DNA from 3 places in the Micromonospora sp. WMMD714 genome. Region 3 is predicted to be linked to each of the others. Evidence: riboswitches for the same ligand, from Rfam matches in the RefSeq annotation. Region 3 holds a riboswitch; each other region holds the start of a gene.

Region 1 (7,511 bases), 1.6 Mb from region 3:
GCGCTCTACTCGTCGACCAAGGCGGCGCTGGTCAACCTGACCCAGGCGCTCTCCGACGAGTGGGCCGAGTTCGGGGTACGGGTCAACTGCATCAACCCGGAGCGCACCGCCACCCCGATGCGTACCAAGGCGTTCGGCGAGGAGCCGGAGCACACCCTGCTGGCCGCCGAGGCGGTCGCCCAGTCCTCGCTCGACGTGCTGATCTCCGACCTCACCGGCCAGGTGATCGACGTCCGCCGGGCCCCCGGCGAGCCGGCCACGGTGCCGGCCCAGCCGACCGCCGCCGAGCACGACCGGCTGCCCAACGGCGTCGACGCCGGCTGAACCCCGACCCCGGAGACGGTACGACATGCGTGGTGACCTGGTCAGGAAACTGATCGCACGGTGCCTGACCACCGGCCTGGCCGTGGTCGCCTTCCTGGTGGTGGCGCTCACCGGGGCCACCGGCTGGGGTCTGGCCCTGGCGGTGGCCGCGCTGGCCGCCGCCGGCTACGAACGCCGGGTCCGCCCGGACGCCGACATCGTCGCCGAGACGGTGCTGCTGGCCGCCGGCATCCTGGTCGGTCACGCCCGCCGGCTCGACGACGGGTTCGACCCGGTGCTGGCGCTGACCGCGCTGGTGCTGCTGGGCCTGGTGCTGCTGGTGGGGCCGCTGCGCGACGCCGGCAACCTGGAGATCCGGGCGGCGAACCTGCCGGTACGGACGTGGACCCCGCTGGTCGCCGCTCGGCTCGACGGCGTACTGCTGGGGCTGCTCGCCGTGGTGGCGGTGGCCGCCGCGTTCGCGCTGCCCGCCGGGGTCGCGCTGGCCGTGGTCCTGCTGGTGGCGGCCGGCTGCGGCGCGGTCGGCCTGGACCTGGCCCGGCGGCGGTTCCGGCCGTCGGGCGGCGGCAGCCCGGTGACCCGGGCGCTGCGGGCGCACCAGCCGGAGTTCCTGCTCTACTTCTCGGCCCCGCCCGGCTCGGAGTACCAGGTCACCATGTGGCTGCCCTACCTGGAACGGCTGGGCCGACCGTTCCTGGTGCTGCTGCGGGAGCCGGAGTTCCTGCCGACGATCGCCGCCGCCACCCGCGCCCCGGTGGTCTACTGCCCCACCCTCACGGCGATGGACGAGGCGCTGGTGCCCAGCCTGCGGGTGGCGTTCTACGTCAACCACGGGGCGAAGAACAGCCACTGCATCCGGTTCACCCAGCTCACCCACGTGCAGCTGCACCACGGTGACAGCGACAAGGCCCCCAGCGCCAACCCGGTCTCGGCCATCTTCGACAAGATCTTCGTGGCCGGTTCGGCGGCGATCGAGCGGTACGCGCGGGCCGGCGTGGAGATCCCCGCCGAGAAGTTCGTCGTGGTCGGTCGACCCCAGGTCGAGGGCATCGAGGTACGCCAGGCGGCCCGCCCGCTGACCGCCCCGACCGTGCTCTACACCCCCACCTGGACCGGCCACCACGCCGACGCCAACTACTGCTCGCTGCCGGTGGCCGAGCCGCTGCTGCGCCGGCTGCTCGACCGGGGCGCCACGGTGATCCTGCGCGCCCACCCGTACACCGGGCAGAACCCGGCCTCGGCCCGGCAGCTGGCCCGGCTCACCGAACTGCTCGCCGCCGACCGGTCCCGCACCGGCCGGGAGCACCTGTGGGGCGCGGCGGCCAGCCGCGAGCTGAGTCTGACCGACTGCGTCAACCGCTCCGACGCGCTGATCTCCGACGTCTCCGGGGTGATCTCGGACTACCTCTACTCGGGCAAGCCGTACGCGGTGACCGACCTGGGTGTCGACGGGGACGAGTTCGTGGCCCGCTTCCCGCTGGCCGCCTCCGGCTACGTGCTGCGCCGGGACATGTCCAACCTCGACGAGGTGCTGGCCGGGCTGCTGGACACCGACCCGCTGATGGCGGCCCGCTGGCAGACCCGCCGTCGCTACCTGGGTGACTTCCCGGCCGACTCGTACGCCGACGGTTTCCTCGACGCCGCCCGGCGGGAGCTGGAGCCGGACTGGAACCCGCCGACCCCCCGGGGCGCGTCGGACACCGCCTCCCTCTCCCACCGCCCCTGACCCACCCACCCCCGCCCACTCACCCCCCGCCCGCCCCCGCCCACCTTCCTCGGCAAGATCACGCTCGATCCATGGTCGAGTGGCCTCGCGAGCGCCGGATGCCACTGGAACATGGATACAACCTTGTTCGTCCGCCCGCGGGATTGGTCCTGCGACAGCGGACCGCCCCGGTGCCCGTGGTCGGGCGGCCGGGGCGGCCCGGTTGGTGGGGCGTCGGTCAGGCCGAGTAGCCCCGGGTGGCGATCCAGTTGGCCAGGGTGGTCACGCCGACCCAGTACGCCGGCAGCGACGGGTCCGCCGAGTCGGCGATCCGCACGGTACGACCGTTGTCCCGGTAGCCGACCACGGCGACGTAGTGGCCGCCGGGGAAGGAGTGCCAGCCACCGTCGAGGTCGGTGACGTCACCGGCTACGTTGGCGACCACGGCCCGCTTGGCGGCGACCGTCTCGACCACGTCGGCCCGCAGCCGCTCGACCTGCGCGTCGCTCGGGAAGCCGGCGAACATCCGGGTCCGGTACGGGTCGCCCTTCACCACGGCGTTGAGCACCCGGGTGGTGTCCTCGGCCGAGTTGGTGCCCATCTCGGTGGTGCCCAACTGGGCGGCGAGGTCGTCCTGGTCGCGCTCGATGCCGGCCGCGCTGAGCGCGTTGCGCACCGCCGCCGGACCGCAGTAGTAGTAGGTCGTCTGGGCCTGGTAGTCGTAGCGGAGCAGCTTCGACGACGGCGGCTTCGGGGCTGCCACCCGGCGGGTCAGGTCCGGGTCGGCGGTGGCCCTGGCCTTCACCCGGGTGGCCCGCGGCGACGGCGTGGCGCTCGCCGACGGGCTGGTCGTGGGGGTGGCCGACGGGCTGGTCGGGGCGGGGGCGGGGGCGGCGACCCGGGCCTCAGCCCGGCTGGCGACGTCGTCGAGGCGGGGGGCGGTCCCGGCGACGGCGGTCGTCCGCGGCTGGTCGGCCGGGGCGTCGTCGACGCCGGCAGCCAGCGCGGCGGCACCGGTGGCCAGGACGAGGACCGCGGCCGAACCGACCACCACCTGGTACGGACGCTGGCTGGTCAGGCGGCGTAGCTGACGCTTCATGTGGTGCTTCACGGGGTGTTCCTCCACGGGGCGAGGCGGCGGCACGCCGGACCGGCACGTGGTGGGCTACACCACGCGCGGATCGTCGGATGCGCCGCTCGTGCGGTCGGGACCGCCCGACGGGGGGCCGGACGGATCGGCGGGGGCCGCCCGACGAGGGCCGGGCGGCGGGGCGGACGGCCGGGTCAGCGCATCGGGCGCGACACTCCGGCGGTGCTCCGGCGCCGAGGTGGAGGAACTACCGAGGGGGTGGGGTCATGCTGCACGAGGAGGAACTCCTTCCGCTGCCGCCGACCGGGTTAGCTGACGGATTCGGGCGGGAAGATCGCCCTACCCCGGGCCGTGGCCCGGCGATTCACCCCAGTGGTACGTGTGGGTCCCCGGTTCGTGACTGGCACGATTGAGCGGGTCGGCGCGGCGTCGCCTTCGGCGATCGAAAACCGCACCGGACCGCAGCGACACTACTGGTCGCCTTCCTCCTCGCCAACCCCTGTGAGCTGCGCAAACATGCTCCGGTGAGCCCTCTTGCGGGGCACTCGGGCATCGACCTGCCGCCACGGGTCCGATGGTGCGTCCGGCCCCGTCGGGGCGGCAACCGGACAGGTCGCCGGCAACCACCGATGATCGCCACGCTCGATGTCACCGGGTGTGACCACCTGTCCGGATCCCGGGTCGAGGTGACGCCGGTCACAGCCGGCAGGTAACAATTCGGTCGCCCACCTGCCACCGAGCCGAGTCGGCCCCTGCCGGCCCACCGGGTACCGGCCCCGCCGACTTCCGGCCCGCCTGGTTCCAGCGCGCTGGCCGCCGGACCGGAAGAGTCGGTGAGCGGGCCGGGATCTCGGGCGGGGGTGCCGCCGGGTCAGTTCACCCGGGCCGGTCGCCAGCGGGCGGCGGCGGTCGGACGGGCCGCCGACGTCGCGGAGCGGGGCGAGGGCACCAGGGTCGGGAGCAACCGCTGCGTCGCCGCGTACGCCTCGACGGCCAGCGACCGGGCCGCCTCGGCGGCCAGTTCGGCGTCCCGCCACGCCGCCCGCTCCCACCCGGCCGCGGCCCGGTACGCCGTACGGCGGTCCTCACGGACGGCACGGGCGAGCATCACCTCGTGTTCGACCGGGTGCCGACGCGGATCCCACCCGTCGCGGTGCGCGAAGACGTCCCGCAGCCGTTCGACCGACAACTCCCCCCGCCAGTGCGCCGCCACCGCCTCCTGGTGCAACCACCGCTCCCGGTCGGCGTACTCGGCGGGGGTGCGGGGGGTGCGCGGGCGGGGCAGTGCGCCGGCACCGGCGAACCGACGGGCCACCGTGTCCGCCTCGTCGTACGCCTGCCAGGCCCGGTCCAGGGTGTCCTGCGCGGCCAGCCAGGCGGCCCGGCGACGGCGGGCGGTCTGGGCCGCCCCGGAAGCGGCCACCGCCACCTCCTCGGCGTAGCGGCGCAGGTCGGCGACCGGGGGTGGGGCGTCCGGCGGCGGGCCGGCGGCCGCCACGTCGGTCGGCTGGTCCCGCTCGGGGCGGGCCACCAGGACGGCGAGCCCGGTCAGCGCCAGGACGAGCAGCAGGGACCAGATCACGGTGGCGGTCGGGACCTCGATCAGGAACCGGGAGAGCACGGTGTTCACGGTCGACACCTCGTGGGCGGGATGCGGAGAAGCGGAGGCCGTACCGGCGGCGGGACCGGCCGGGCGGTGCGGGGTGGGGTTCGTCGTCGGTGGCGGCGCGGGTGGGTCGGCCCCGCGCGGGCCGGGTCAGCCCGCCGGGGGCGCCCGGGGGCCGGCAGCGGCGGCGGGCACCCGGCCGGTCGCCCTCGCCAGGGTCGCCGCCGACCGGCTCCGGGTGGTGCCGACCGGCACCACGAGCGCCACGATGCCGACCGGCTCCACCGTCACCGCGGTCGCCCGGTCGACCCGCGGATCACCGGTGCGGAGGATGTCGGACCTGCCGCCCGGGGCGACCGGGGCGGTGGCGGCGGGAACGGACGGGGACGCGTCGAGCGACAGGGCGGTCGCGGCCGGCCCGAACAGCGCGGGGCCGGGCAGCCCGGGGGCGGCGGCGGCGAACGCGAGCGCGACGGCAAGGCTGGTCAGGAGCCGGGACATCCCGCACACGACCCACCACAGGGGACTGACGGACGCGACCGGGGACACGCGACCACGCTACCGCCGGGCTGACCGGCCCGCAGCACCGCCGGGCGTGTCGCCGCGCCCACCACCGTGGACCCGGTCCGTCCCGCCGGAGGAAGCCCGATCGCCCGCTGTCGACCCCGCCCGGGGCGGCGGCTGCCGGTGGGACGGCGAATGCCGGGTGCCGGTGGTTGCGGGTGCCGATCGGGTGGCGGGCGCCGGTGGGATCAGCGCGGGTCGCGCGGCCCGACGTACTCGACGGGACGTCCGCCGTCGGCCGCCCTCGGCCCCGGCACGACGACCGGCCCGGCGGCTTCGGGGACGGCAGTGCCGGAGACGGCGGCACCGGAGACGGCAGCACCGGAGACGGCGGCACCGGCGGCGGCCGGAGCGGGTGGGGGGCGGCGGCGGGGGGCGAGGCGGCGCATCATCGGGGTCTCCACCCAGCGGTGCAGGGCGGCGGCCAACGCCAGGTTCACCACCAGGAAGCCGAGCACGGCCAGCGGCCCCGACCAGCCGGGCAGCCCCACGCCCCAGTGCCCGGTGAGCCGCAGCACGGTCATCATCACCAGCACGTGCACCAGGTAGAAGGCGAACGACACCTCGCCGAGCCAGACCAGGGTCCGGTGCCGCCACGGTGACCAGCGACCCTGCACATCCGCGCGGGCCGCCGCCGGGATGACCAGGATGTACGCCACCGACAGCAGCGCCGCCCACATCTCGGCCGGAATCCAGTGCGCCCCCACCCAGACGGCCACGAAGAGCAGGCTGGCCAGGGGCAGGCCGGGCCCCCGCCAGTGGCCGCGGCGCAGCAGCTCGGCGGCGGCCACGCCCAACCAGAACTCGGTGGACCGCACCAGCGGGAAGACCTGGGTGAACCACCAGTTGGTGCCCTCGGGCAGCAACGCCTGACCGGGCCAGAGTGCCAGGATCACCAGCGGCACCGCCACCACCACGGCCCAGAGCAGGCCGGAACGGGCCCGCCGGATCGCCGGCAGCACCAGCGGCAGGCAGAGATAGAAGAACAGCTCGCAGGAGAGCGACCAGCTCACGTTGTTGATGCTGTAGAAGTAGCCGGGGGTGGGATCCCAGGCCTGGACCAGGAAGAGGTTCTCCAACGCGGCGCGGGGCACCACCGGATCGGCGAACCACCACATCACCAGCAGCGCCGCCGCCCAGGTCAGCACGTGGTTGGGGTAGATCTTGGCGAGCCGGCGACGCCAGAAGTCCCGTCGCCGGTCGCCGTCACGCGCCGACCAGACCAGCACGAAGCCGCTGAGGATGAAGAAGAACTGCACCCCGGACAGGCCGAGGGTGAACAACCAGTCGACCACCGCCTTGGCGTCCGGCTGGGCGACGATCCGCATGGTGCCGGCGTGGTAGCCGAAGACCAGCATGGCGGCGATCCACCGCAGGCCGGTCAGCGACGGCAGCCGGCTCGACGCCGGGGACGCGGTGGTGGGCACGCTGGTCACGCCGGGCACCCTACCGGCACACCCCGGCCCCGGTGACGCGCCGGGGCGGTACGGATGTGCGGAAGGTGTACGAAATCCCTCCACTGCCCTAACATCGCGGAACCCCCCGGTGCCGACGTAGCCGTGGGTGGGTCGGCGGCCCGTCGGAGGCGCCCGGCCAACGAGGAACGGAGCAGACTGGTGCACCAGCGCATCCTGATGCGGGCGAAGAAGGACCCGTTCGACGTACGCGGCCCGGAGGAGGCGTACGAGGGGAACTGGATCGGGGAGAACAACGGCAACCTGGTCTTCAGCCACGCCGCGCACAAGCTGCTGCGCACCTCCACCGCGCGGATCACCTCCACCGAGTTCAAGGTGGACCTGCGCGACGTCGACCGGATCAACGAGCAGCACGACGTGTACGTCATCCCGCTGGCCAACGCCTTCCGGCGCAGCTACGCCCACCGTATCGAGCTGATGACGAAGCTGGTCGAGCGGCTGCGGATCCCGGTGGTGGTCCTCGGTGTCGGCGTACAGACCGACGTCACCGGCGACCGGGAGTACCTGCGCCCGATCGACGACGTGGTCACCCGGTTCGTGCGGGTGGCGCTCGACCGGGGGCCGAGCATCGGCGTCCGGGGGGAGATCACCGCGCAGTACCTGAAGACCCTGGGCTTCTCCGCCGTCGACGTGATCGGTTGCCCGTCGATGTTCCTGCACGGTGACCAGCTCCGGGTGGAGAAGTCCGCGGCGGCCCTGACGCCCGACGCCCGGGTGGCGTTGACCGTCTCCCCGTACGTCAAGTCG
Region 2 (7,511 bases), 2.3 Mb from region 3:
GTCGAGGCGACCGCCCCGCACCGCTCGTGCCCGAGCACCATCACCAGGGTCACCCCGAGCTGCTCCACCACGAACTCGATCGATCCCCGCACGGCCCGGTCCAGCACGTGCGCCCCGGTGCGGATCACACAGATCGACCCGAAGGTCTGGTCGAAGATCGCCTCCAGCGGCACCCGCGAGTCGATACAGCCGAGCAGCACCGCGTACGGCTGCTGGTCGCCCGAGGCGACCGCCGCGGCAGCGGTGACGTCGTGCCCGTGGACGGGACGGCCACTGACGAAACGACGGTTGCCGGTGAGCAGCTCGGCCAGCGCCGTCCGGGGCGTCCGGGCAGGTCGGGCGGGTGAACGGGGCATGCCCCCAGCCTGGTCGCCGCGCCGGCCGCGCGCAGCCGGGTCGGGAATCTTCGCACCGGCACGGTTGGCGCGCACTCCGGGCGGGTAGCCGGGTCATGCCGGTCGATGGGTTCCGGGTGCCTGAGGAGGTGGCGATGCCGGATCAACGGGAGCTGCGGCTGCCCGACGGGGTACGCCTGCACGTCGAGGTGAGCGGCCCGGCCGACGCGGAGGCCACCGTGATCCTGCTGCACGGCTGGACGCTGGACGGTCGGGCCTGGCACCGGCAGCGCGCCGACCTGCTTGACCGGTTCGGCGACCGGGTCCGGGTGGTCAGCTACGACGCCCGTGGGCACGGCCGGTCGAGCTGCATGGCGCTGCGGACGGCGACCCTGGCCCAGCTCGGCGACGACCTCGCGGCGGTGGTCGACGAGGTGGCCCCGACCGGGCCGGTGGTGCTCGTCGGGCACTCGATGGGCGGGATGACGGTGATGGAGTACGCCCACCGGCACCCGGCCGACTTCGCCGCCCGTACGGCCGGTCTGGTGTTCGTCTCCACCACCGCCGAGGGGCACACGCACACCGCGTACGGCCTGTCGCCCCGGATCGCCCGGCTGATCCGGGTCGCCGAGACCACCGGGGCCGGGGTGCTGGCCCGGTGCGGCTCCTGGCGGCCACCCCGCCCGTTGCTGCGCGCCCTGGCCCCGAGCATCCGGTGGATGCTCTTCGGCGACCACTGCTCCGGCTCCGACATCCGCCTGGTCACCTCGGCGGTGGCCCGCGCCTCACTGCGTTCGATCGGCGGTTTCCGCGCCTCCATCGGCGCCCAGCACCGGCTCGACACCCTCGCCGCACTGGCGCACCTGCCGGCGGCGGCGCTGGTCGGCGACCGGGACCGACTCACCCCGCCGCCGTGCGCCGAGTCGATCGCGGCGGTGCTGCCGGCCACCGAGCTGACCGTCTGCCCGGGGGCCGGGCACATGCTGATGATGGAACGTCCGGACGAGGTGAACGCCGCCCTCGCCGGGGTGCTCGACCGGGTGCTGACCGCCGTCCCCGCCGGTCGGGCGTCCGCCCGCCGCCCCGCCGACGCCCCGGGCCACCGCACGGCCGCCGCCTGAGCCACCCGGCGGGCACCGCACAACCCCCGTCCCGCGCCGGTCCACGCCCGGCCGTCGGCACCGCGCACCCGTGGGCGGGGGTTCGGCTCGGACCATGGTCGAGCTGGTTAAGCTGTCGGCTCCGCGCACGCGTGGGCGGGGGCAGGGGCGGACGACTGGTCCGCCATCTGGAATGACCCGAAGTCGGCACCGCGCACCCGTGGGCGGGGCCGGTGCCGGCGTCGCCGGAGGTGGCGGAGGTCGCCGGACGGGTATCGGCCCGACGCGGGGTGGGCGGCTGCCCGTACCCTCATTCCGCCTGGCATGCACCCGTGCCCGGCGTCGCCGTCGCACAGGAGCCGGTACGTTGACCGACCAGACCACCCTGGAACAGGAGATCGCCGCCGAACAACGGCATCTCGACCGGGTGTACGCCCGGCTCGCCGAACTGCGCCGGGCGGCCGTCCGCGCCGAGCGGGACGGTTACCGGCTGGCGCGGGTCGGCAACTTCGGCGCGCTGGTGGAGCGGGACGCCATGGTCTTCCACGCCGCCCAGCGTCGGCACCTGCTGGACGCCGAGCACGAGGGGCTGGTCTTCGGCCGGCTCGATCTGCGTGACCGTCAGGTGCTGCACGTCGGCCGGCTCGGGATCCGCGGCGAGAACGCCGAGACGCTGGTGGTCGACTGGCGGGCCCCGGCCGCCGCCGCCTTCTACCGGGGCACCCCGGCGGAGCCGCTGGGGGTGGTACGGCGACGCACCATCAGCTCGTCGGGCGAGAAGGTCACCCGGATCGAGGACGAGCTGCTCGACCCGGCGTCGGCGCCGCCGGACATGCCGGTGGTCGGCGACGGCGCGTTGCTGGCGACCCTGTCCAGGGCGACCGGGCGGGGGATGCGGGACATCATCGCCACCATCCAGCGGGAGCAGGACGAGGTGATCCGCTCCCCCGGCACGGGAGTCACGATCGTCTCCGGCGGGCCGGGCACCGGGAAGACGGCGGTGGCCCTGCACCGGGCGGCGTACCTGCTCTATGCCGACCGCAGCCGGTACGCCGGCGGCGGCATCCTGGTGGTGGGTCCGTCGGCGGTCTTCGTCGAGTACATCGCGTCGGTGCTGCCGTCGCTGGGCGAGGAGACCGCCACCCTGCACTCGCTGGGCTCGCTCTTCCCCGGCCTGTCGGCGACCCGCACCGACGGCCCCGAGGTGGCGGCGGTGAAGGGGTCGCTGCGGATGCGGCGGGTGCTGGAACGGGCGGCCCGGGACGCGGTGCCGGACGGTCCACGGGAGCTGCGGCTGCTCTACCGGGGGACGCTGCTGCGGCTGGAGCGGCGCGAGTTGGACCGGATCCGGGACCGGGCGTTGCACCGGGGTGCCCGCCGCAACGAGGTCCGCCGGGTCGGCTTCGACGGGGTGCTCGCCGCGCTGTACACACAGGCCCGCCGGCTGGCCGTCACCGGGCTGCCCGAGCAGCCCGCCTTCGAGGACGAGATCATCGACCGGCCGGAGTTCCGGGAGTTCCTCAAGGCCTGGTGGCCCCGGCTGCACCCCCGGCATGTGCTGGGCTGGCTGGCCCGACCGGAGCGGCTGCACCGGTACGCGGCCGGCATCCTCTCCCGGGCGGAGACCGCGCTGCTGGCCGGGGCGTACCGGTCGTTGGACACCGAGGGGCTGACGGTGGCCGACATCGCCCTGCTCGACGAGCTGGACGCGCTGCTGGGCAAGCCGGTACGCCCGAAGAGGGCGAGCCGGGATCCGTTCCAGCTCGCCGGTGGGGTCCGGGAGCTGAGCACGTTCGGTGACCGGGAGCGCGCGGCCCGTGCCGCGGCCCGGGAGCGGCCGGAGGACTACCGGGACTACGCGCACGTGGTGGTGGACGAGTCGCAGGACGTCTCGCCGATGCAGTGGCGGATGATCGGTCGCCGTGGCCGGATCGCCTCCTGGACGGTGGTGGGCGACCCGGCGCAGACCGCCTGGACCGGCGACCAGGAGGAGCTGGACCGGGCCCGGGACCAGGCGCTGGGCCGACGACGGCGGCACCGGTTCACGCTCACCACCAACTACCGCAATCCGGCCGAGATCTTCGCGGTGGCGGCAGCCGAGATCCGCCGGATCCACCCCGACCTGGAGCTACCCAGCGCGGTGCGGTCCACCGGGGTGGACCCGGTGGCGCTGACCGTGCCGGCGGCGGAGCTGGCCCCGGCGACGGTGGACGCGGTGGACACGGTGCTCGCCGAGGTGGCGGGGACGGTTGGCGTGATCACGCCGGTGCCCCGCCGGGACGAGGTCGCCGGTTGGCTGGGCGACCGGGGCGGGGCGCGACTCCAGGTGGTGGACAGCCTCCAGGCCAAGGGCATGGAGTACGACGGGGTGGTGCTGGTCTGTCCGGGCGAGATCCGGGCCGAGCCGGGCTCCGGGGTGCGGACGCTCTACGTGGCGCTGTCCCGGGCCACCCAGCGCCTGACCACCGTCGATCCCGTCGACTGAACCACCGGCCCCGAGCGGCCCGAGCCGGCCGGAGGTCCGACCATCACTTGCATACATAGCGATGTGAGCATACATTGGACCGGGTTCGCGGCGGCGACGGAGGGTGTGCAGGTGGGCGCAGGTCATGACCACAGCGCGACGATCAGCAACGCCGCGCACCGGCACCGCAGTCGGCTCTGGGCGGCGTTCGGGCTGCTCACCGTGTTCATGCTGGTCGAGGCGGTGGCCGCGTTCGGCACCGGCTCGCTGGCCCTGCTCTCCGACGCCGGGCACATGTTCACCGACGTGCTCGGCATCGGGATGGCGCTGGCCGCGATCACCGCGACCCGACGGGCCGCGCAGGACCCGCAGCGCACCTTCGGCCTCTACCGGCTGGAGGTGCTCGCCGCACTGGCCAACGCCGTGCTGCTCAGCGGGGTCGCAGTCTACGTGCTGATCGAGGCGGTCCGCCGGTTCGGCGAGCCACCCGAGGTGCTGGCCACCCCGATGCTGGTGGTGGCGGTGCTCGGCCTGCTCGCCAACCTGGTCGCGTTCGCGCTGCTGCGCGAGGGCGCGAAGGAGAGCATCAACCTGCGCGGGGCGTACCTGGAGGTGGTCGGCGACCTGCTCGGCTCCCTCGGCGTGATCGTGGCCGCACTGCTGATCGCCGGCACCGGCTGGTGGTGGGCCGACCCGGTGGTGGCCGTGGCGATCGGCGTGTTCATCCTGCCCCGCACCTGGCGACTCGGGCGGGCGGCGGTGCGGATCCTGGTACAGGCCGCCCCGGAGCACCTCCAGGTGACCGCCGTACACGACCGGCTGACCGCCGTGCCCGGCGTCACCGAGGTGCACGACCTGCACGTCTGGACGCTCACCTCGGGCATGGACGTCGCCTCCGCGCACCTCACCCTGGCCACCGGGGCCGAGGTCGGCACGGTGCTGGCCGCCGCCCGCAGCGCCCTGCGGGACGACTTCCACATCGAGCACGCCACCCTCCAGATCGAGCCGGGCAGCGCCCCCGGCGCCTGCGGCCCGACGCACTGGTGACCGCGGAGGCCAACCGCCCCGCGGGCGGGCGCGATACCACCGGAGCGTCACGGAAGCTCCGCGAGCGCGGCGATCACGCTAGCTTTTGTCCCGTTTACCCCATAAGGGGGTATTCACTCCCGTACCCTCAGTCACGAGGTGGACGGGCGTCCCACCCGTACCGGTAGGCTCGGCTCCGGCCTCCGCCAGGCGGCGCCCACCGGCGCCGGCGGTGGCCGCCGCCTAATCGCCCACCAGGGCGAACCGGGGAACCATGTTCCTGGGGTGCATCCGCGTCAGCGGTAGGGATCTTCCGTCCCGAACCCGTCAGCTAACCCGGTCGGCGGCTGACGGAAGGACTCTGTATGCGGGTAGGAACCACCACGCGGCTGTTGGCCGCAGTCGTCACGACCCTCGCGCTCGGCGTGTCGTCCGCGCCGTTCACCCCGGCCGTCGCCGCGCCCGTCACCCGGTTCGCCGCTCCCGGCGACGACGACGAGGGCGGCACACCGGCGCTCCGCGAGCAGCTCGACGCGGCCAGCAAGGGTTGGGTCGAGGCGAAGGCCGCCCTGGAGCGCTCCACCAAGCGCCAGCAGGAACTCGACGGCCAGCTCAAGAGCATCGAGGCCCAACTGGTCGTGCAGACCGGAAAGGTCGGCCAGATCGCCGGAGCGGCCTACCGCACCGGCCGCCTCGGACCGATGTCCGCCCTGCTCAACAGCAACAGCCCGGGCGGCTTCCTGGACCGCGCGGCGGCGCTGGAGACGGTCGCGGCCCGGGAGGACCAGGAACTGCGCACGATGATCGAGACCCGGGACCAGGCCACCCGGACCCGGGCGGCGGTCAGCCGCGAGATCACCGAGCAGCGCAAGCAGGTCGCCACCATGGGCAAGCGCAAGGATCAGGCCGAACGCGCGTTGGCGGTGGCCGCCGCCGACAAGCCGGCCCCCACCTCCCGGGACTCCGGCAGCTCGGACGGCACGTCCAGCAGCAACGCCAAGGGAGCGCCCCGCAACTCCGACGGCTCCTGGCCGTCCGAGTCGTGCAGCGTCAACGACCCGACGCCGGCCAACGGCTGCATCACCCCGCGCACCCTCAACGCCCTGAACCAGGCCAAGGCCGCCGGCTTCACCCGGTACGTCTCCTGCCACCGGCCCAGCGGGTCCGGCGAGCACCCCAAGGGGCGGGCGTGCGACTTCGCCGCCCAGAAGAACGGCTTCGGCGGGGTGGCCAGTGGCGGCGACCGGACGTACGGCAACAACCTGGCCGCGTACTTCATTCGCAACGCCGACCGGCTCGGTGTGCTCTACGTGATCTGGTTCAAGCGGATCTGGCTGCCGAGCAGCGGCTGGAAGTCGTACAGCGGGGGCAACGGCGACCCGTCCAGCGACCACACCAACCACGTTCACCTGTCGATGATCTGAGCACCAGCTCGGGTGGCCCGTGCACGGCGGGCGGGCCACCCCCACCACCCCGCCGACGGTCAGGCAGCAGCCGGAGCGTCGCCGCCGGACCGGCCGTCCAGCACCGCGCCGAGCCGGCTGGCCAGCCCCAGGTGAGCGGCACGGGCCTGCCGGAAGGCGTAGCCGAACAACGGTGCCGGCGCGGCGAGGGTGATCTCCACGTCGATCCGCAGCAGGTCACCCTCCATCCGGAGCCGGGTGTGGTTGCGGACCGTGGTGGCGGGCTGCTGCCGGGCCACCGTCACGATCTCGTCCTGCCCGACCAGCAGGACGTCGGCCTGGTAGGTGACGGGGAACCGCAGCGGCCCCAACTCCAGCCGGTCGGTGATCGCATAGCTGGCCGCGGCGCCCGGTCGGGCCGGCAACCGGCGCACCCGGACGATCAGGGGATGCAGCTCCTCCTGCCGGGACAGATCGCTCAGCAGCGCCACCGCGTCCGCCCGTGAGCAGTGCGCCTGCACCGTGTAGCTGAAGCTCTCCCGCCGGACCACCACCGGGCCTCCTGACCTGTCGTCGGTCGCCCGATCGTGCCGTACCGGAGACCGGCTGGCAACGTTCCAGCCGGACAGCGACGACACCGACGGTGACAGGAGGTGTTCACACCGGCCCCGCCGGTACCCGAGGTCTTCACACCGGCCCCGCCGGTACCCGGCCGGCAGTGTGCCCGCGGCCTGGCTCAGACCGGCGGCGGGCCCGCGGCCCGGCTCAGGCCCCCGGCAGCACCTCGGGGGTGGCGGCACCGGCGAAGTACGGCTCCGGGGCACCGAAGAGGCCGAGCAGGCCGGTGACCCAGAGCTGCCGGTGCACGAACCGGCTCGGCTCGGTGACGATCAGCTTGACCCCGCTGACCTCGGCCGTCTGGAAGCCGGCGACCATCGCGCTGATGCCGACGGAGTCGATGAAGGTGACCAGCCGCATGTTCAGCTCGATCCGCGCCGGCCGCCCCTTGGCCAGCACCTCGGCGATCGCCTCACGCACCTCGTATGCGGTGTCGACGTCGATCTCGCCACGGGGGGCGATCTCGATGACACCGGCCGGCAGGACCGACTTCACGATCGACAGGCTCACGCGAGCACCTCCACTCGCCCGTCTCCGGGCGCCTCATCAGTACGCGGGCCGCGAC
Region 3 (7,511 bases):
GGCACCCCCGCCGGGCCGGCGGCGGCGACCAGCCGGGCCTTGGCCGAGCCGCCGGAGGTGATCACCCGGGCCAGCCCGGCCGCCGGGTCGTAGGTCACCCCGACCGGTACCACGTGCGGTGTGCCGTCGGCGCGCAGCGTGGTCAGCGTGGCCAGGTGCCGTTCCCGGCAGAACGCGAGAACCCGCTCGTCGTAGCGGTCCAACCGATGCCTACCGGCCATGTCCGTTCCCCGTCTCGTGGCCGACGTCGCCCCGGCTCGGCCCTGATCATGACACGATCCGGCGGGCCTGGCCCGGCCCTGGCGGGACACCGGAGCGGCCCGGGAGCGTGGTGTCCGGCTGGCCGGGCACCCGGCGGTCGGCCGTCCGGCGCCGGTGGACCAGCCGGGTCAGGTAGAACAGCGCGCCGGCCAGCACACCCATGTCGTCCAGGTAGATCGGGTCGGGCAACACGTCGACGGGGAGGACCGTGTAGATCAACGCGCCGTAGAAGGCCACCCTGCCGCCCACGCCGAGCGTGCCCAGCAGCCGTCGGGTGCGGACCACCCGTACCGCCAGCAGCACCGCACCGACCAACGTCGCCAGCGCCAGGACGCCACCGACCACCACGAGCGCCCACATCTCCCCGGACATGCCCGCAACGCTAGCCGAGCACCGGGCACCGCGCCGCCGTCCGCCGTCGATGCGACGGGCGGGCCTGTGACCGGTGGGCCTACGGCGGGTGGGCCTGTGACCGGTGGGCCTACGGCGGGTGGGCCTGTGACCGGTGGGCCTACGGCGGGTCGGTTCAGTAGGCGGCCACGGCGGCCCGGCCACGGGCCACGGTGGGATTCTCCCGGGTGGTCTCCGTCGACGGGCGCGGGCTCTCCGACATCGGCAGCACCGACTCGGCCCGCTCCGGTCGGCGGTCGCGCGCGGCGAACGCCTCGTCCCGTAGGCTGCGGGCCGCGGCGCCGGCCAGGTCGGCGGCCCGCCAGGCCGCCTGCTCCCGGGCGACCGCCGCCCGGTGCCGGGCCGCCAGGTGGTCCCGCGTCGCGCGACGCAGCACCAGCTCCTGCTCCACCGGGTGCCGGCGCGGATCCCAACCGGCGCGGTGCGCGAAGACGTCGTCGAGCTGCGCGTCCGACAGCTCGCCCCGGCGGTGCGCGTCCACGGCGGCCCGGTGCAGCCAGCGCTCCCGGTCGGCGTACTCGGCCGGGGTCTGGCCGGTGTGCGGCAGCGGCATGACCGCGGCGGCGGCGAGCCGGCGCAGGTGCGCCTCGGCCCCCTCCAGCGCCGTCCAGGCCGACTCGACCTCCTCCTGGGCGGTCAGCCACTCGGCGCGCAGCCGGTCGGCGGTGGTGCCCGCCCGCTCGGCCGCCACGGCGACCTCCTCGGCGTACCGGGTGTGCTCCCGGAGCTGCTCGGCGCGCTCGGGGTCGGTGGGCAGGGCGGCGGCCCGGAACCGGCCGCCCACCGCCGGCCGGAACCGGTCGGGGCGGACCACCAGGACCGCGACGGCGACGGCCGCGACGGCGAGCAGGATCAGCCAGATTCCGGCGGCGGCGGGGACGTCGGGTAGGACGGCGGAGAAGACGGTCTGCATCACCAGCACCTCACGGTGGGACATCGACGTGGACGGAAGGGGAACCTGGCCGGTAGGGGCGGGAGCTGCGGGCGGCGTGTCCTGAGCGGATCGGACCCGGTCCAGCCCGGTCCGGATCGGGCTCGGGCCGGGTTCGACCGGCTCGGACCGGTGCCTGACCCGTACCTGGCTCGGGCTCGGGACCTGGCCCTTACCTGGGTCGGGCTCGGAGCTGGCTCAGGGCCGGACTCGGCTCGGGCTCGGCCACGGCGCGGTCGGGCCGGTTCGGGCGCGCCGGTCGGACGGGCACGGGGTGCCGAGGGGTGCCGCCCGGCTCAGCTCCGGGGCGGGCCGCGCCGGCCGGTGGCGTCCCGGAGCGGGTCCGGCGTCGCCACGTCCACCCGCGCGGCGGGTCGGACCGTGGGCTCGGCGGCGGACCCGGCCGGCAGCGGCCGGATGGGATCGGGGGCGGGCCGCCCGGACCCGGGGCGGGTGTCCACGGGTCGGTCGTCACCGGGCCGGGTGTCGGTGGGTAGCGCAGCCACCCGGGAGGTCACCACGGGCGGGCGGGTGGCCGCGGCTGCCGGGCCGTCGGTGGCGGCGGCGAACAGGCCGCCGAGGCCGACGGCGAGCACCAGCGCGGTGACCGCCAGCCGGGTCAGGTCGCGCAGCCTCGACACCCAGACGGGCCGGGTGGAGGCTACGCGGATCACCCGTCCAACCTATCCCCACCTGACCGTCCGCGCAGCGTCGGCGACCCGGTCGGCTCGGTGACCCGGGCCACGCTGTGCCCTGTGGACGGACCGTTCCCACCCTGGATACGTACGCTGACCTGCTCCTGGATGCATCGACAGGGATGATGATTCCGACAGTTTCCGCCCGGTCGGTCCGGGAACTTCGCCGACGGCGCGACGCCCCGCCGCGCCGGGACCGACAGACCGGAGGAGACCATCCATGGGAGTACGTCGTCAGGCCGCCGTCGCCACCGCGAAGGTGCTGGCCACCGCCGTCGCCACCACGACGGTGCTGGCCACCGCCGTACCCGCGCAGGCTGCGCCGACCATTGTCGACACCGGACCGCTCACCCCGGTCGCCGAGGTCGACGTCGAGCGGTACGCGGGTGACTGGTACCAGGTCGCCGCCGTTCCGGCGATCTTCGAGATCCAGTGCTACAAGAACGTCCGGGCCCGCTACGAGGTACAGCCCGACGGAACCGTCGGGGTGCGCAACACCTGCCAGACCATCGTCGGCACCACCAGCGCGGTGACCGGTCGGGCGCGCAGCGAGAACCCGCCGGCCGACTCGGCGCTGACCGTGTCGTTCCTCAAGCTCGGCAGCCGCTGGATCTACCTGGGCGGTCCGAACTACGTGGTGATCGGGCTCGACCCCGACTACCGGTGGGCGGTCGTCGGTGACCCGGACCGCAGCACCGGCTTCGTCCTGTCCCGCGAGCCCGCGCTGACCGGGGCGCAGACGACGGCGGCGAAGGCGGCGCTCACCGCCAACGGCTACGACCTCTGCGACTTCCGCACCACCCGGCAGGACGGCGGCGGGCAGGCCGGCAGCTTCTGCTGAGGCGGTGGGCCGCCGGGCTCCCTGGCGGCCCGTGCATGCCCGGGGCGGGGCGGGCCGTCGGGTCAGCCGTCCTGGTCGGCGTGGTCGGGGGTGAAGAGGGCGAGCAGGTCACCGACCTGACGGTCGGCCTCGGCGGGGTGCCGGAAGTGCCCGCTCGGGTCGATGGTGTATTCGTTGCGCCGACCGACCCGGGTCCGCCGCAGGTAGCCGCCGGACTCCAGGTCCGCGACGATGGCCTGGGCGGCCCGTTCGGTCACCCCGACCTCCTCGGCGACGTCCCGGAGCCGGGCGGTGGGGTTGCGGGCGATGGCCAGCAGCACGTGACCGTGGTTGGTGAGGAACGTCCAGTTGCGGGCGCTCCCGGCGCTGTCCGTGGTCTTCGCCATACCGGTCATCGTATGGCCAGAGCGCGGGGAACCCGCCGTCGGCCGGCGTTCGCGTCCGTCCCGACCGGCTGTCGACCCGCCGCCGACATCGCTGCGACCAAAGCCTGAAACGTGTATCACGAAATCTTGACGTACCTTTAGCTGCGTGTGACCGTGGGAACACGGCCGTCGGTGCCGCCGGCCGGCGTGAGCAGGCACGATTCCGGACCGAGGTGAGGCAATGGGCCCGATCACTCCGACCCAGGCGCTGGCCGAGTTGCAGGCCGGCAACCGGCGTTTCGTCGCCGGTGAGCCCCGCCACCCCAACCAGGGCGCGGTCCACCGGGCGGCCGTCGCCGACGGCCAGCACCCCTTCGCGGTGATCGTCGGCTGCTCCGACTCCCGGCTCGCCGCCGAGATCATCTTCGACCGGGGTCTGGGTGACCTCTTCGTGGTCCGGACCGCCGGGCACACCGCCGGCCCCGAGGTGCTCGGCAGCGTCGAGTACGCGGTGACCGTCCTGGGCACCCCGCTGGTGGTGGTGCTCGGGCACGACTCCTGCGGTGCGGTACAGGCCGCCCGGGAGGCGGCCCGCACCGGCACCCAGCCCCCGGGGCACCTCTACTCGGTGGTCGCCGCCGTCGGGCCGAGCCTGCGCCGGGCGGCCCAGCAGGGGGTGCACGACATCGACGGGATCGTCGACATCCACATCGCGCAGACCGTCGAGGTGCTGCTCGGCAACTCGCCGGTGATCGCCGCCGAGGTGGCCGCCGGGCGGTGCGCGGTGGTCGGCATGTCCTACCGGCTCGCCGCCGGTGAGGTCCGCCAGGTGGCCCCGGCGCACGCCCCGGCCGCCGACGCCGCCGCCCTCACCGCCGCCGTCCCCGGGCCTGCCGTGGTGCCGGCGGGTGCCGACGCCGCTCCGGCGGCCGTCGCCGGCTGAGGCACGCCCGTCGGCGGCCGTCGCCGGCTGAGGCACGCCCGTCGGCGGCCGTCGCCGGCTGAGGCACGCCCGTCGGCGGCCGTCGCCGGCTGAGGCACGCCCGTCGGCGGCCGTCCGGTCGAGACCCGCTCACGGCGGAGGCCGCCCGGTTCGACCGGGCGGCCTCCGCCGTGAGTGCTCGCTCGACCCACCGGGTCGAGGACGCGGTGTCCGGGATCCGGATGCCGCGTCCTCGCGTCGCTACAACAGGGACACGTGTACGTGGTCGGTGTGGTTGGACGGGCCGGAGTACGAACTCCACCCGTTGGCCGGGAACCAGATCTGCCGGTTCCAGATCACGTAGTAGATGCCCAGCCGGTCCGAGTTGCGGATCAGGAACGCGGCGAGGTTGTTGCCGTACATCCGGGTGTCGTTGTTGTGCCACGGACTGAAGCCGCTCTTCTGCAACGACCAGTCGCACGCCTTGCCCTTGGGGTGCTCCCAGGGACCACCGGGGCGGTAGCAGCCGACGAACCGGTTGAAGCCGGCCCGCTTGACCTCCTTGTACATGTGCAGGGTGCGCGGCGTGATGCAACCGGAGGTGGTCGGGTCGTTCTCGCTGCACGACTCGCCGCGCCAGTCGCCGTCGGCCGTCTGGCCCGGCGCGATGCGGGCCACCGGCGAGGTGGCGTCGACCAGGCCGCCGGTGAAGCCCCGGCCGCCGACCAGGGCCAGCGCCTTGTCCGCCTCGGTCTTCTTCTTGGCCATCAGGTTGGTCTGCTTCTGCTGCTCGCGGACCTCGGCGTCGACGGCGAGCTTGGCCTTCTCGGCCCGGGTCTTGACCTCGTTGACCTCGGCCAGCTTGCCGGCGTTGACCATGTTCAGCTCGTCCAGGGCGGCGGCCCGCCGGACGAAGGCGTCCGGGGCGTCGCTCTCCAGCAGGGCGGCGACCGCACCGACCCGACCCGTCCGGTACGACTGGACGGCGATCTCGTTGACCTGCGGGGCCAGCGCGGTCAGCTCCTGCTCCGCCTTCTCCACCTCGATGGCGTACTCGAGCTGGCGCTTCTTGGACTTCTCCAGCCGGTTCTTCGCCGCCGAGTACTCCCGGTTGGTGGCCTCGATGACGTCGGTGAGCAGCTTCGGCTCCTCGTCCTCCTCGTGGCCCGAGGGGGAGGGTGCGTTGGGTGCCGCCGTCGCGGGGGCGGCGGTGGGCCCGGCGACGATTGCCAGGGCGGCGAGCACGGCCACTGCCGGCGTCAGCCAGCGGCGTAGGGGTGCCGTCACAGTTTTCCCTTCCGTCGACCGCCGACCGGGTTAGCTGACGGGTTCGGGACGGAAGTGGCCCCTACCGCTGGCGCGGATTCACCCCAGGTGCTCGGTTCCCCGGCTCGCCGTACGGCGATTGGGCGGTGGCCCCGCTGGCGCCGGTGGGCGCCTTCGGCGGTGACCGGCAGCGAGGTTACCCGAGAGTCGTAGCAGGAATCTACGGCCACAACCCGGCGAAATACGTATTTTCCCGATAGCGGCCGGTGACCAGCGGCGGGATCGACAGTGGTGACCCCGCCTGCGGTCACGAAGCGGAGTGTCACCATGCCGCTTCCGTGTTCCCCTCCGGATCCGCCCACCGGGCGGGGGCCGTGGTGGACGGTCCGCCGGGTCGGGGCGCGCCCAGCGCCTGCCACGCCTCGGCCCGGTCGGGAGCCGGGCGCGGGGTGGGCGGCGGCCCGGCCGCGGCGGCGTCGGCGGGGCCGCGGCCGGCGGTGGTGACCAGCGCGGCCAGCCCGGTCGTCAGCGGCACCGCCGCCACCAGCCCGAGGGTGGCCACCGCGCTCCGGACGATCTCCTGGGCCAGGAACTCGCTGGTGAGGATCTGCCCCAGCGGCCGGCTGTCGGCGGTGAGCAGGAGCAGCAGCGGCAGCGAAGCCCCCGCGTACGCCAGCACGATGGTGTTCACCGTGGACGCGATGTGCGCCCGGCCGACCCGGGTGGCGGCCCGGTAGAGCTGCAACCGGGACAGCCCGGGATTGGCGTGGGCCAACTCGGTGACGGTGGCCGACTGGGTGACGGTCACGTCGTCCAGCACGCCGAGCGAGCCGATGATGATCCCGGCCAGCAGCAGGCCGTGCAGGTCCACGTCGCGCTGGTACATCGACAGCGTGGTGGCCTCCTCGCTGCCGTACCCGGTCAGGTGGGTGGCGGCGGTGGCCAGCGTGCCCAGGACCCCGGTCAGCACCAGGCTGCCCAGGGTGCCGAGGACCGCCACCGAGGTCTGCGCGGTGATCCCGTGGGTCAGGTACAGCACCACGAACATGATCAGCGCGGCGCCGGTGATCGCGATGGGCAGCGGTGCGCCCCCGGCCGAGATGCCCGGCACCACGAAGGTCAGCAGGATGGCGAAGCTGGCGCCGAGACCGGCCAGGGCGGCCAGCCCGCGGAGCCGGCCGAACGCCACGATCGCCGCCGCGAACAGGGCGACCAGCCAGAGCAGCGGCGTACCCCGCTGGTGCTCGGCGATGTGGTAGCTGACCGCCGCCGGGTCGGTCGGGTCGGTCAGCGCGACCAGCACCACCTCGTCACCGACGGCCACCGTCGGTGCCCCCGGCCCGGACGGGACCGGCGTCTCGACCTGCTCACCGCTGTCCGGCCCCTGCTCGACGGCGACCGTCACCGTGCCGCACGGGCCGGCGTCCGCCCCGGACGGCCCGTCGGGGGTCTCCGGCGCGGGCGGGCAGGGTTCGGTCACCACCCGGGTCACCGTGCCGTGGTGGCGGGGCACCTGCTCGCCCTGGTCGATCCGCCGGGTCTCGCCCGGCCAGAGCAGCAGCGTGGCGACCACCGTGACGACGATGAGCGGAACTACCGTCAGGACGAGTATCCGCCGCACCCGGGGCGGGGTGGACGGAGCGGGACGGGTGTGGTCGGCGCCCATGCGTGCGAGTTCTCCCAACGGTCCGGACGGGATACGGGTCGGCCGGCCAACCGGTTCATCCCGCGGGCGGCGGTCGTCGTCGGACGATGGTAGCCACCACCCCGGCCCGCCCGCCGGGTTAGCCCTGCTCGCGGTATGCCGGGGGTACGTTCG

What was found. A riboswitch is a leader RNA that binds a small molecule or an ion and turns the genes downstream of it on or off. The one in region 3 is predicted to bind cyclic di-AMP.
Region 1: it holds a riboswitch for cyclic di-AMP, as region 3 does, so the genes downstream of both, O7625_RS17120 (C39 family peptidase) here and O7625_RS10345 (hypothetical protein) in region 3, are expected to answer to the same signal.
Region 2: it holds a riboswitch for cyclic di-AMP, as region 3 does, so the genes downstream of both, O7625_RS29945 (hypothetical protein) here and O7625_RS10345 (hypothetical protein) in region 3, are expected to answer to the same signal.

What each region holds. Positions count from the first base shown of each region.
Region 1 covers NZ_CP120744.1:3,895,998-3,903,508, reverse strand. Annotated here, with positions in the region: gene O7625_RS17130 (bifunctional cytidylyltransferase/SDR family oxidoreductase) at 1-324, shown strand, start outside; gene O7625_RS17125 (CDP-glycerol glycerophosphotransferase family protein) at 350-2,050, shown strand; gene O7625_RS17120 (C39 family peptidase) at 2,268-3,128, opposite strand; cyclic di-AMP (ydaO/yuaA leader) riboswitch at 3,402-3,545, opposite strand; gene O7625_RS17115 (hypothetical protein) at 3,991-4,749, opposite strand; gene O7625_RS17110 (hypothetical protein) at 4,876-5,226, opposite strand; gene O7625_RS17105 (acyltransferase) at 5,478-6,725, opposite strand; gene O7625_RS17100 (polysaccharide pyruvyl transferase family protein) at 6,906-7,511, shown strand, end outside.
Region 2 covers NZ_CP120744.1:7,040,260-7,047,770, forward strand. Annotated here, with positions in the region: gene O7625_RS29925 (carbonic anhydrase) at 1-356, opposite strand, end outside; gene O7625_RS29930 (alpha/beta hydrolase) at 491-1,456, shown strand; gene O7625_RS29935 (AAA family ATPase) at 1,803-3,920, shown strand; gene O7625_RS29940 (cation diffusion facilitator family transporter) at 4,032-4,946, shown strand; cyclic di-AMP (ydaO/yuaA leader) riboswitch at 5,156-5,287, shown strand; gene O7625_RS29945 (hypothetical protein) at 5,291-6,349, shown strand; gene O7625_RS29950 (SRPBCC family protein) at 6,409-6,882, opposite strand; gene O7625_RS29955 (STAS domain-containing protein) at 7,094-7,456, opposite strand.
Region 3 covers NZ_CP120744.1:2,282,929-2,290,439, forward strand. Annotated here, with positions in the region: gene O7625_RS10310 (TIGR03618 family F420-dependent PPOX class oxidoreductase) at 1-221, opposite strand, end outside; gene O7625_RS10315 (YkvA family protein) at 268-633, opposite strand; gene O7625_RS10320 (hypothetical protein) at 788-1,609, opposite strand; gene O7625_RS10325 (hypothetical protein) at 1,900-2,277, opposite strand; gene O7625_RS10330 (lipocalin family protein) at 2,519-3,139, shown strand; gene O7625_RS10335 (helix-turn-helix domain-containing protein) at 3,202-3,525, opposite strand; gene O7625_RS10340 (carbonic anhydrase) at 3,746-4,447, shown strand; gene O7625_RS10345 (hypothetical protein) at 4,688-5,713, opposite strand; cyclic di-AMP (ydaO/yuaA leader) riboswitch at 5,717-5,848, opposite strand; gene O7625_RS10350 (YibE/F family protein) at 6,015-7,358, opposite strand.